DNA from 2 places in the Nonomuraea sp. NPDC049646 genome. Region 1 is predicted to be linked to the other one. Evidence: predicted binding sites of a transcription regulator. Region 1 holds the regulator's gene; the other holds the start of a gene.
What was found. Region 1 encodes HrcA, which represses chaperone genes, less so after heat shock. Its sites were predicted from a motif close to TTGGCACTCTCNNNNNGAGAGTGCCAA; they were not measured.
Positions count from the first base shown of each region.

Region 2: the regulator HrcA is predicted to act here: its motif matches at 2,335-2,361, upstream of groES (co-chaperone GroES).

Region 1 covers NZ_JBITLU010000004.1:317,845-321,251, reverse strand. Annotated here, with positions in the region: gene dnaJ (molecular chaperone DnaJ) at 1-780, opposite strand, end outside; gene hrcA (heat-inducible transcriptional repressor HrcA) at 792-1,805, opposite strand; gene ACIBQ8_RS13935 (DUF456 domain-containing protein) at 1,962-2,798, shown strand; gene ACIBQ8_RS13930 (DUF3097 domain-containing protein) at 2,816-3,407, shown strand, end outside.
Region 2 covers NZ_JBITLU010000024.1:56,571-59,977, reverse strand. Annotated here, with positions in the region: gene ACIBQ8_RS45610 (AAA family ATPase) at 1-16, shown strand, start outside; gene groL (chaperonin GroEL) at 245-1,864, opposite strand; gene groES (co-chaperone GroES) at 1,934-2,248, opposite strand; gene ACIBQ8_RS45595 (NAD-dependent epimerase/dehydratase family protein) at 2,420-3,274, opposite strand; gene ACIBQ8_RS45590 (MarR family winged helix-turn-helix transcriptional regulator) at 3,379-3,407, shown strand, end outside.

The DNA of each region.
Region 1 (3,407 bases):
GATCTCGTGCGCGCGCTCGACGATCTCCAGGAAGAGGTCTCCGGGCGGGCCGCCGCCGGGGCCGACCTCGCCCTCGCCGGCGAGCTGGATGTGGGTGCCGTCCTCGACGCCCGCGGGGATGCGGACCTTGATCGTACGGCGGGTGCGCACCCGGCCGTCGCCCGAGCACTCCTGGCAGGGGTGGCGGATGATGCTGCCGAAGCCGCCGCACTGGGGGCACGGCCGCGAGGTCATGACCTGGCCCAGGAACGAGCGGGTGACCTGGGAGATCTCGCCGCGCCCGTTGCACATGTCGCAGGCGTCGGGGTGGGTGCCGGGGGCCGCGCCGGCGCCGTGGCACACCTCGCACAGCACGGCGGTGTCCACGACCAGCTCGCGGGTGGTGCCGAACGCCGTCTCGCGCAGGTCGAGCTCGACCCGGATGGTGGCGTTGCGGCCCCTCCTGGCGCGCGAGCGCGGGCCGCGGGTGCCGCCCGCGGTGCCGAAGAAGGCGTCCATGATGTCGCTGAAGGGGAAACCCGCGCCGAAGCCGCCGGCGCCCGCGCCGGCGCCGGCTCCGCCGCCGAAGGGGTCGCCGCCCAGGTCGTACATCTGGCGCTTGTTCGGGTCGGACAGCACCTCGTAGGCCTGCGTGATCTCCTTGAACCGCTCCTGGGTCTCAGGATCGGGGTTCACGTCGGGGTGCAGCTCGCGGGCGAGGCGGCGGTAGGCCTTCTTGATCTCGTCCTGACTGGCGTCACGGCGCACCCCGAGGGTGGCGTAGTAGTCGCTGTTTGCCACTTATCGACCTCTTAAGATGCAGCCAGGATCTGGCTGACGTAGCGTGCCACCGCGCGTACGGCGCCCATCGTCACGGGGTAGTCCATCCTCGTGGGACCCAGCACGCCGAGCCGGGCCAGTTGGTTGTCGCCAGAACCGTATCCGGTTGCGACGATGGACGTGCCGCGAAGGTAGGGGTTTTCCGAGCCGATGCGCACGGTGAGCGCGGACGGGGTGTCTGTGGATGTCTCGCCGAGCAACCGCATGAGCACGACCTGCTCCTCCAGCGCCTCCAGCACGTCGCGCAGGCCGGTGGCGAAGTCGGCGCCCGCGAGATTGGCGGCGCCGGCGAACACGATCTTCTCGTCATGGCGTTCGACGAGGGTTTCGAGCAGCACCGACAGGATGGTGGCCACGGCGGGCCGATCCTCGGCGGGCAGCCGCTCGGGCAGGTCGGCGACCAGCTCGGGGACGTTGCTCAGCCCGCAGCCGTCGAGGCAGGAGTTGAGCACCGCGCGCAGGTGGGCGATGCGGTCGTCCTCCACCACCTCGGGCAGCTCGATCACGCGCTGCTCGACGCGCCCGGTGTTGGTGATCAGCACGAGCATGACCCGCCGGTCGTTGAGCGGGACCAGCTCGACGTGCCTGACCGTGGAACGGGTCAGCGTCGGGTACTGCACGACCGCGACCTGCCTGGTGAGCTGCGCGAGCAGCCGGACGGTGCGGAAGACCACGTCGTCGAGGTCGACCGCGCCGGCGAGGAAGGTCTCGATCGCCCGCCGCTCGGCCCCCGACAGGGGCTTGACCTGCGAAAGCCGGTCGACGAACAGGCGGTAGCCCTTGTCCGTCGGCACGCGGCCCGCGCTGGTGTGCGGCTGGGTGATGTAGCCCTCCTCCTCCAGAGCGGCCATGTCGTTCCTGACCGTTGCCGGGGAGACCTTGAGGTTGTGGCGCTCCGCGAGCGCCTTGGAGCCCACCGGTTCGTTGGTGGACACGTAGTCTTCGACAATGGCGCGGAGCACCGCAAGCTTCCGTTCGTCGAGCACGTGCTCACCTCCTGCCTCTGCCTAACAGGGAAACGACAGGTCTAGCACTCCGTGTTCCCGAGTGCCAAGTGTACGGCTCTCGCCCACAAGGTGCGATAACACCAGGTCCCATCCTGTTGCTAGCGACTTACAAGCGACAGGCCTCACACTTGCCGCATGACCGACAATTCCCAGCCCCCGCAGTACGGACCGCCCCAGGGGCAGGGTCCCTACTACGGTCAGCCGAACCAGTACGCCCAGCCGCCGTACCAGCCGCAGCAGCACGGCCAGCCGCCCTACCAGCAGCAACAGCCGCCCGCCCAGTACGGCCCCCCGCCCCAGTACGGCCAGCAGAACCAGTACGGCCAGCCCGACCAGTACGGCCAGCCCGACCAGTACGGCCAGCCCGGCCCCCACAACCAGTACGGCCCGCAGCCGCAGTTCCCCGCCAGGATCGACGGCAAGGCGATCAAGCCGCGCCTGTGGTGGATCGCCGTCGTGTGGGCCGTCGCGGTCGTGCTGGGCGTCGTGGGCGTGTTCGTGTTCGCCGGCGGCGTGCTGAGCAGCGTCTCGGACATGGCCCCGACGACCACGTTCGCGTCGGGCGAAAGCGTGAAGGTCGCGATCGACCCCGCCAAGCGCCCGGCCGTCTACATCGCCACCGACACGCGGGTCAACTACCAGTGCGAGATCTCCGGCGGCCCGGCCCAGGCCAGGCTGGTCAAGGTCTCCGGCACCCAGACGCTCAGCGCCGGCGGGACCACCTGGCAGGAGATCCTCGCCGTCAACGCCCCCGCCAAGGGCGACTACCAGCTGACCTGCGCCACGCAGGAGGAGTCCTCGGCCCGCTTCGGCGTGGGCCGTGACGTGCTCTCCGCGGCGGGCGGCCTGTTCGGCGGGGTGGCGGCGCTGTTCCTGTTCCCCGGCATCGGCCTGCTCATCGGCGTCATCGGCACGATCGTCGTCCTCGTCCGGCGCAGCGGCGCGCGTAAGCGCCTTGCGGTCAGCGGGTGATTTGCTACGGTCCCCGTGTGTACGAGGGTGATGTGCTGGCGGGCAATTGGCGGCGGCCGGGCAAGGGCAAGATCCCGAAGGTGCCCGCCGAACTCGACCTGGTCGTGGAGGACGCCGACAGCGGCTTCTGCGGCGCCGTGGTGGCCTGCGACAAGGAGGCCGTCACCCTTGAGGACCGGTTCGGCAAACGCCGCCTGTTCCCGCTGGCGCCGGCCGCGTTCCTGCTGGAGGGCAGGCCCGTGACGCTGGTGCGCCCGGCGGCCGCGGCCCCGGCGGGGCCCAGGCGCAGCGCGTCCGGGTCCATCGCCGTGGAGGGGCTGCGGGCCCGGGTCGCCAAGGAGAGCCGGATCTACGTCGAGGGCGTGCACGACGCCGCGCTCGTGGAGAAGATCTGGGGCCACGACCTGCGGGTCGAGGGGGTCGTGGTGGAGTACCTGGAGGGCGTGGACGACCTGCCCGCCATCGTGGCCGAGTTCGCCCCCGAGCCGGGCCGCAGGCTGGGCGTGCTGGTCGACCATCTGGTGCCGGGGTCGAAGGAGAGCCGGATCGCGGCCCGCATCACCTCGCCGCACGTGCTCGTCGTGGGTCATCCGTACATCGACATCTGGC
Region 2 (3,407 bases), on a different contig from region 1:
ACGAACAACGCCGTAACCGAGGCTCGCAGCCGGGACGGACCGCAAGAAGCCGACGGCCCCCACCGGAGAGAACCCGGGCGGGCCGTGGACGGCCGTGGAAGGCCGACGGCCCACGCCCGCGAAGCCAGGAACGGGTCTTGAAAGCCAACGGCCCGCCCCCAGGGAACCGGGACGGGCCGTGGAAAACCGACGGCCCGCGCCGGTGGAACCGGGCGGGCCGTACGGGCGCGGGGGAAACAGCCGGTCAGTGGCCGTGACCGTGGCCGTGGCCCTGGCCGGCGGCCGGAGCCTCCTCCTCGGGCTTGTCCACCACGAGCGCCTCGGTCGTCAGGAGCATGCCCGCGATCGAAGCCGCGTTCTGCACCGCGGACCGGGTCACCTTGACGGGGTCGATGACACCCTGGGCGATCAGGTCGACGTACTCGCCGGTGGCGGCGTTGAGGCCCTGGCCGGCGGGCAGCTCGGCGACCTTGTGGGTCACCACGTAGCCCTCCAGGCCGGCGTTCTCGGCGATCCAGCGGGCCGGCTCGACCAGCGCGCGGCGCACGACGCCGACACCGGTGGCCTCGTCGCCGGTCAGGCCGAGGTCGTCGAGCTCCTTGCCCACGTGGATGAGGGCCGAGCCACCGCCGGAGACGATGCCCTCCTCGATCGCGGCGCGGGTCGCGGAGATCGCGTCCTCAAGGCGGTGCTTCTTCTCCTTCAGCTCCACCTCGGTGGCGGCGCCGACGCGCAGCACGCACACACCGCCGGCGAGCTTGGCCAGGCGCTCCTGCAGCTTCTCGCGGTCCCAGTCGGAGTCGGACTGCTCGATGGCAATCTTGATCTCCTTGACGCGGTCCTCGATCGCCTGCTGGTCGCCGGCGCCGTCGACGATGGTCGTGGCGTCCTTGGTGACGACGACGCGGCGGGCCGTGCCGAGCACCTCGAGGCCGACGTGCTCCAGCTTGAGGCCGACCTCTTCGCTGACGACCTGGCCGCCGGTGAGGATGGCCATGTCCTGGAGCATCGCCTTGCGGCGGTCACCGAAGCCCGGGGCCTTGACGGCCACGGAGGTGAAGGTGCCGCGGATCTTGTTGGTGACCAGGACGGCCAGGGCCTCGCCCTCGACGTCCTCGGCGACCACGAGCAGCGGCTTCTTGGTCTGGGCGACCTTCTCCAGCAGCGGCAGGAAGTCGGCGATGGAGGAGATCTTGCCCTGGGTGAGCAGGATGTACGCGTCCTCCAGGACGGACTCCATGCGCTCGGGGTCGGTCACCATGTAGGCCGACAGGTAGCCCTTGTCGAACTGCATGCCCTCGGTGAACTCGAGCTCCATGCCCATGGCGTTGGACTCTTCGACGGTGAGGACACCGTCCTTGCCCACCTTGTCGAACGCCTCGGCGATCAGCTCGCCGATCTTGGCGTCCTGGGCGGAGATGGTGGCGACGTTGGCGATCTCCTTCTTGTCGCCCACCTCGCGCGCGCTGGCCAGCAGCCGGTCGCTGATCTCCTTGGCGGCCTTGTCGATGCCACGCTTGAGCGACAGCGGCGAGGCGCCGGCGGCCACGTTGCGCAGGCCCTCGCGGACCATGGCCTGGGCCAGCACGGTGGCGGTGGTGGTGCCGTCGCCCGCGATGTCGTTGGTCTTGGTGGCAACTTCCTTGGCGAGCTGGGCGCCGAGGTTCTCGTAGCGCTCCTCCAGCTCGATCTCACGAGCGATGGTGACACCGTCGTTCGTGATCGTCGGCGCACCGAACTTCTTGTCGATGACGACGTTGCGGCCACGCGGGCCGAGGGTTACCTTCACGGCGTCCGCGAGGGCGTTGACACCGCGCTCAAGCGCGCGACGGGCGTCCTCGTCGAACTGCAGGATCTTCGCCATGCTGAAAGTCCTCTCCTGGCGTCGAAAGCCCCGGGCCCTCAAGAGCGCCCGGGGCTCGACACAACCGGCTTACTTCTCGATGATCGCGAGAACGTCGCGGGCGGAGAGCACGAGGTACTCCTCGCCGCCGTACTTGACCTCGGTGCCGCCGTACTTGCTGTAGAGGACGACGTCGCCCTCGGAGACGTCGAGCGGAATACGCTTGTCGCCGTCCTCATCCCAGTTGCCGGGGCCCACCGCGAGGACCTTGCCCTCCTGCGGCTTCTCCTTGGCGGTGTCCGGGATGACCAGACCGGAAGCGGTGGTCTGCTCTGCCTCAAGCGGCTGAACCACGATGCGGTCGCCGAGCGGCTTAACGGGAACCTTGGTGGCGGTCGTCACGATCGGACCTCCCCTTCAGATTTGAATGATCTAGAAGAGGCGACCAGCGGGGCCTGCCGTCGCGGGTGTCAGACCTGCCTCGTCGCACGTTGGCACTCTCAAGGTGAGAGTGCCAACAGGAAACATATGCAAGAGGGCCTTGACAGTCAACACGAACGCGTCTGCTCAGAGCGATCAGACGTAGGAACCCTCGGTCAGATCGGCGACGACGCCGGGCCGGGAGGGGTTCCAGCCGAGTTCGGCGCGCGTGCGTGTCGCGCTGATGCGCTGGCCGAGCGCCAGGGCCTCGGCGAAGCCCGCCCCCAGCACCTGGGCCGCCTCGGCCAGCGGCCAGGGCTCGGCCTGCGGCTTGACGCCCGCGGACCGGGCCGCCGCCTCGGCCACCTCGGCGACCGGCACGGCCTCCTCGCTGATGCCGTGGTAGACGCGGGCGCCGCCCCTCTCCAGGACGGCCACGACAAGCTCGGCCAGGTCGTCGACGTGCACGAACGTCCAGGTGTGCGGCTCGCCGCCGTTGGTGACGTAGACCCCGGCGCCGCGCTCGGCGGCCTGCGCGCGCATCATGGCGGGGATGCCGCCGCCGCGCCCGTGGACGACGCCGGGCCGGATCACCGAGCCGCCGCCGTCGATGACCAGCTGCTCGATCTCGTGCCGGTACGCCACGAGCGGAATCGGGTCGGCCGGGCTGCCCTCGTGCCCGTCGGCGGTGGCGCCCAGCACCCACACGCCGCTGGTGAAGACCACCTTCCGGCCCGACGCGGCGAGCACGCCGATCGCGGCGAGGTCGGCCTCCTTGTCGCCGCCGAGCTGCGCGGCGACCACGATCGCGTCGATGTCCGGGGTGATCGCGGCGGCCAGCCCCGCGACGTCGGCCAGGTCTCCGTGACGCTCGTCCGCCACGCCCGGCACGCGCCGGGACCCGTCGGCGGTGGGCCGCACCAGGACGGCCACCTCGTGCCCCTGCTCGGCCAGCCGCTCGACCACCGCGCCGCCGATGTACCCCGTCGCGCCCAGCACCAGCACCTTCATGATGATCCTACCTCGAAAATTTCTACGTTGAACATTTCGACGTCGTGGACAGTACCGCACGATGCCGAACATTTCAACATCGAAGCTTTGGTAGGGTGAGCCACGTGGATGACGCGGTGGACGTGATTCTCGG